DNA from 2 places in the Shewanella sp. SM71 genome. Region 1 is predicted to be linked to the other one. Evidence: predicted binding sites of a transcription regulator. Region 1 holds the regulator's gene; the other holds the start of a gene.
What was found. Region 1 encodes NrdR, which represses ribonucleotide reductase genes. Its sites were predicted from a motif close to AAACACNANATNTNGTGTTT; they were not measured.

Region 1 (3,201 bases):
TGACCATGTGTCCGCCTAGGCGTGTGGTTGGGGTGACGGCTTTTTCAAGATTAACCTTAGTGCCCACTTTGTAGTGAGCAAAGCCAGTTAGACTCACAGTTTCGGCTGATACATCAGCCACATAGCCGTCGGCTAATTGCTGCACAACCGTTAAACACACACCGTTGGTGGCAATACTGTCGCCTAAACGCACATCGTTTAAATCCAGTTTGCCGCTCGCCACGGTAAGACGAATATCATCGCCTTTACGCTCCAGTTTGCGCAGGGTGCCAACGGCTTCAATAATCCCAGTAAACATGGTTAACTCACTTAATTAAATAAAGAAGTAATAAGGCATAAGACTCAAGGTTAAACGGTTATCTTGCTCCAATTCGATTTAGATAAAGAGGTATCAAGCATAACGCTCAAAGTTAAACGGGTATCTGGCCCTAATTTGCGCTCATCTACCAAAATTAGTGCAGGAATGTGTGCCATGGTTTGATAATCGGGCAATTGCAGCAGATTACGCCCATACCCACCGAGGATTTTCATCGCTTGGTACAGCACTAACTCATCGGCAAGCCCCTGCGCTAAAAATGCGCCCGCTAAGGTTGCACCCGCTTCCACCAGCACGTGATTACAGCTTTGGCCTAAATAGCTTAATAGTTCAGGCAATGAGACGCGACCTGCAATTGCAGGTAACACGAGGCAACTCACATGGGAGGGCAATTGTGCTTGAAACTCTGCGGAATAAGCCACGGTCGAGACCAAGAGTATGGGCGATACGATAGCCAAGCAGGCGGCCGATAACGGCAAACGGGCGCGACTGTCGAGTATCACTCTTAATGGCTGCAGTAATTGCGCCTCGGTTACACTGTCTTTTAAGCTGCCAAGTTCCTGATAACGCACATTGAGTGAGGGATCGTCCGCCAGTATGGTTTCAATTCCCGTGACCAGTGCACAAGAACGTAAACGTAATCGCTGCACGTCGCGACGAGATTCTGGACCGGTTATCCATTTAGACACACCGTTAGACAGCGCGGTTTTACCATCGAGACTCGCAGCCAATTTTACTGTAACTCTGGGTAAACCCGATTCCATCCGCTTCATAAAGCCTAAATTCAAGGCATAGGCTTCATCGCGATGTAATCCCACATCCACTTCAATACCGGCGTCACGCAGCATTTGAATGCCACGACCACCTACTTGCGGATTAGGATCTTCCACCGCGACCACCACACGTTTAACGCCAATATTGATCAGCGCCAAGGCGCAGGGCGGCGTGCGGCCATAATGGCTGCAGGGCTCTAAAGTGACATAGGCCGTTGCGCCGCGGGCGCGTTCGCCAGCCATACGTAGCGCATGCACTTCGGCGTGGGGTTCACCCGCTTTTTGATGATAACCTTCACCGATGATTTGATTATCTTTAACGATAACGCAGCCCACACAGGGATTGGGTCTTGTGGTGTAAAAGCCTTTGCGCGCCAATTGAATCGCGCGGCTCATCATTTGGGTATCGAGTACGGACCAACTTATGTTCAAGCTCATGTTCAACCCTGTTGTTAAAGGTTTCGGCTTTCACCAGTCTTACAAACCTGTCTTTTAAATTTGTGCTTTCACGCCAATCGCTCGTACACGTCTGCCTTGTCGGCGACAAAACTCAATGACTACTTTTGCAGCTTGGCGATGGCTTCGCCAAATTCAGACACGTCTTCAAAGGCGCGGTACACAGAAGCGAAACGAATGTAGGCGACTTTATCTAGGCTCATCAATTGCTCCATCATTAAGTTACCCACCATTTCTGACGGCACTTCCCGCTCGCCAGTGGCGCGCAGAGTAGACTTGATTTTGCTGAGTGCTTGCTCTATTTCATCCATAGATACGGGGCGTTTTTCAACGGCGCGCAACATGCCACCTTGGAGTTTTTCTTCATCAAAGGGTTGGCGTGAACCATCGCGCTTAATCACCCTAGGCATAACTAATTCGGCGCCTTCGAAGGTGGTAAATCTTTCATGACATTCGGTGCATTCTCGGCGACGGCGCACTTGGTGGCCTTCTGCCACTAATCGGGAATCGATGACTTTAGTATCTGTCGCGCTACAAAATGGACAATGCATTGAGCCTCCTGCCAGTGAATGGTGGTAAAGCGTTAATGGCTTTACCTGTTAAATCTCAGTCAAACGCAATGGATTTAAACCTAAGATTTTACCAATAAAAATGGCCGCGAGATGCGGCCATGAGATTTTATCCTATTTATGGGCTGAGGTTAACTACCTGAGCTTAACAACCTAATGTTAAGTGCCTGATGCTAAGTACCTGATGCTAAATACCTGATGTTAAGTGCCTGATGCTAAATACCTGATGTGATAAGTATCAAGTCTGTCGGCGGTCAATCTCGGCCCTTCATCTACTAAGCGTAGATGCATAGGCAAATTAGCCGTAAACAGGGAAACGTGCGCAAAGTGCCAATACTTGGCCTTTAACACGCTCAATCACAGCAGGATTGCTTGCATCATCAAGGATGTCACAAATCCAGCCCGTCAGCTCTTTCGATTCCGCTTCTTTAAAGCCACGGCGCGTAATAGCTGGCGTACCGATACGCACACCAGAGGTCACAAAGGGTGAACGTGGGTCGTTTGGCACTGAATTTTTGTTCACGGTAATGTTAGCGCTACCTAAGGCGGCATCGGCTTCTTTACCCGTTAAGTCACGACCAATCAGGTCAACTAGCATTAAGTGGTTGCTGGTTCCGCCAGAGACGATTTTGTAACCGCGCTCAAGGAACACTTCAACCATAGCTTTAGCGTTGTTAACCACTTGCTGTTGGTAAACTTTAAATTCTGGCTCTAGGGCTTCTTTGAACGCCACCGCTTTACCTGCGATAACGTGCATCAATGGGCCACCTTGACCGCCTGGGAATACCGCAGAGTTCAACTTTTTGTACAAGTCTTCATCGTCAGCAGCAGATAAGATCACGCCACCACGAGGACCCGCTAAGGTTTTGTGGGTCGTAGATGTCACAACGTGCGCGTGTGGTACTGGGTTTGGATAAACGCCCGCAGCAATAAGACCGGCAACGTGCGCCATATCAACAAATAGGTAAGCACCTATTTTATCTGCGATTTCACGCATTTTTGCCCAGTCAACGATACCTGAATAGGCAGAGAAACCGCCGATCATCATCTTAGGCTTGTGTTCTATGGCAATACGTTCCATCTCTTC
Region 2 (3,201 bases), on a different contig from region 1:
ATTGTGCATCGTCAAATACATGGGTTTGGGTGCCATAGAGTGCATTCATGGTTTCATGCAGGCCAATATAACCGAGTGAAATCGACGCACGGCCATTTTTAAAGATTTGCGCCACATCATCATCTGCCCGTAAACGTACACCACAGGCGCCTTCCATATAGAGGATAGGTGCCACGCGGGCTTTAACACCGTTCAGTCGCTCAATACGGGTATCCAGCGCTTTACGGGCTAATACTAATCTGTCATCTAAAATGCGATAAAACTCAGTCTCATCGCCATTGGCTTCTAAGGCAATCCGCGGCAAGTTTAGACTGACCACTCCCAAATTATTACGCCCTTCATGCACAAGCTCGCCATTTTCTTCATAGGTGCCTAAAAAGCTACGGCAGCCCATTGGGGTTTTAAATGAACCGGTAACTTTCTCGACTTGCTCGTAGTTGAGAATGTCGGGATACATGCGCATTGTCGCGCATTTGAGCGCCATCTGTTTTACATCGTAATTGCAATCGCCCGCTTTATGATTAATACCATCGCGAATCGCAAACACTAGCTTAGGGAATACTGCAGTCTTGCGATTTTTCCCCAATCCCGCCATCCGCACTTTGAGCATAGATTGCTGAATTAAGCGTGATTCCCACGACGTGCCTAAACCAAACCCGAAGGTCACGAACGGTGTTTGGCCATTGGCAGTGTGTAAGGTATTGACCTCATATTCCAAAGACTGGAATGCATCGTGACATTCTTTTTCAGTTTGCGCCGTGGCAAAGGCTTTGGCGTCGGTAATCTTCCAATTCAGGGCAATTTGGTAATGCTTGTCGTAGCTCTTAGCGACAAATGGCGCTAACACTTCATCGATACGGTTGATAGTAGTTCCGCCATAGATATGACTCGCCACTTGGGCAATAATCTGCGCGGTCACCGCTGTCGCTGTTGAAATAGACTTAGGGGTTTCAATTTCGGCATTACCCATTTTAAAGCCGTGGGTCAACATGCCAGCTAAATCAATCAACATGCAGTTAAACATCGGGAAAAACGGAGAGTAATCTAGGTCGTGGTAATGGATCTCGCCCGCTTCATGGGCAGCGACTACATCCTTTGGCAAAATATGACTCTTGGCGTAATGTTTGGCGACTATGCCCGCGAGTAAGTCCCGCTGAGTAGGAATGACTTTTGAATCTTTATTAGCATTTTCATTGAGTAAAGCCGCATTGCTTTGCTCAACTAAACCACGGATTTCGAGGTTGAGTTTACTGGTCGCTTCACGGCACACATCTCTGTCGTGACGGTATTCGATATACACCCGCGCCAGGGACTTGTACGGCCCTTCCATCAGTAAATTCTCAACCGCATCTTGTAGATGGTGGATATCGACTTCTGCTAATGGCGCGACGCTCTGACTGATACACGCTGCCACTGTCGCTGCATAGTCGCCATCCTCTATTCCAACTGAGTTTGCAGCGGCATTCACTGCATCCCGTATCCTTGTTTCATCAAAAGGTGTGCGGCAACCATCACGCTTAATTACGACTGGCATTGTTCAGTTCCTCTCCATCTCGCCTAAAAATTAACACTACATCTAGTGATTTTAAAAGCATAAAACACAATATGTAGAGCATTAGGCTACAATGACGGTAAGGAGTCCATGATCCAGATCATAGTTTTTAGGATGAAATAAAAGAACAAACAAGAACTGCAGCTAGGCCCAATTATCTGAAAATTGCGCCTTGACCTGCTGATTAAACCCAGCTAGTTGAATGCGTGACAATTTGTGTTTATCACGCACTATGGATGTGAATTAACGTTTAGCAAGCGCAAGATAACTACTGAGTTGGCCCGATGCAGATTGATGTGCCCCCATAGATGAAGCGAGTTGCATCATAGATTTTAGCCCCTGCCACTGCTGCTTTTGAGCATCCGTAAGCGGAGGTTCAGAATTCAAATAATCCGTCAATTGGCTAAGGACTTTCGTGGCCTTCTGGGCTAGCACCGGCGACTGAGCATCATCCATATTGGTTAAGACGTTCTTAGCATCAACTAAGGTATTGATAAGAGGATTATTAGGTGATTTTTTAGCTAATGATTTGATTTCATCATCTAAAAAATCTTGCAACGATTGTTTAGTCGGCGTTGTTGTGCTCGGCACTGTAACACCGTTTTTCGATAAACGCTCGAGTTGCACATCCGATAAAATGCCATCTTTTTGTAAGCGCGACACCAATGCGGGAATATCGGCGACGCCAAATTGACCATCGGCAAAAAAATCCTTCGCCATCGATTGAATTTTCTGTGCGCGTTGCGCCCGTGGCGACAGCGCTATCTCATCGGTTTTACCTTTATCGGGTTTGGTAGCATCCGTCTGCGTTTTATTTGTTTCTGTCGTAGTATCGGTTTTAGCCGTGCTCGTCTTTTGGCTATTGGCACCATAGGCATCGGCGATACTGGCACTGCTGCGATTAAGATTAAAGGCATTTAAAATAGAATTCATCGTCAAAAATTCGGCGTCTAAGACTCAATGACGGTTTTAAAGCAAAAACTAAGCCAATCAAGTATTAATCAGTGCAACCCCTGAGTTAATAGCATCACTATGCATAAACCAACTTATATCTAGGACTGTATATCTTCGATCAAGGCAAGACATTGCCGCCTTAGTAAATCGAGTGCCTCAGCGTCCATCTGCACTTTATCAAGCAAGGTTTGCTTCAAGGCAAGAGCTTCGTGCCTGATACCCTCTCCTTGACTTGTCAGAGTGATCAGCTTTTTCCGCTCATCTTCAACGCAGGCTAATCGCGTAATCAACCCCTTCAACTCTAACCGCTTGACGATGGGCGTTAAGGTTCCCATATCGAGTTTAGTCGCCATTGATAGCTGGGTTTGGCTACAGCCGTTTTGACGCCACAGGGTTTGCATCACTAAATATTGAGGGAAAGTTAACTCGTATGCCTCGAGTAGAGGCCGATAAGCACGCACTAATGCATTGCTCGCAGAATATAACGCGAAACAAACATTATCGGATAAACAGAGTGGATCGCTAGAAGCTTGGCTATGAGTCTGTTTTGTAGCGTCTAGCTCAGGTTGAGGTAAGCAATTTTGCACGTTTAAGCGCCTGTCATTTAAACATAACGCTATCTTATCCGATCTGTCCCACCCCATCTAGTTTGCGCGCAAACTATTTGCATTCAATCTTAAAGCCACGTAGAGTTA

Region 2: a site for NrdR is predicted at 1,566-1,585, ahead of nrdD (anaerobic ribonucleoside-triphosphate reductase). Genes of this name have one in related genera too.

Annotation. Positions count from the first base shown of each region.
Region 1 covers NZ_JAKKRW010000003.1:48,181-51,381, reverse strand. Annotated here, with positions in the region: gene L5L97_RS03890 (riboflavin synthase) at 1-298, opposite strand, end outside; gene ribD (bifunctional diaminohydroxyphosphoribosylaminopyrimidine deaminase/5-amino-6-(5-phosphoribosylamino)uracil reductase RibD) at 349-1,527, opposite strand; gene nrdR (transcriptional regulator NrdR) at 1,647-2,096, opposite strand; gene glyA (serine hydroxymethyltransferase) at 2,413-3,201, opposite strand, start outside.
Region 2 covers NZ_JAKKRW010000007.1:138,476-141,676, reverse strand. Annotated here, with positions in the region: gene nrdD (anaerobic ribonucleoside-triphosphate reductase) at 1-1,534, opposite strand, end outside; gene L5L97_RS08930 (hypothetical protein) at 1,796-2,485, opposite strand; gene L5L97_RS08925 (MarR family winged helix-turn-helix transcriptional regulator) at 2,605-3,093, opposite strand.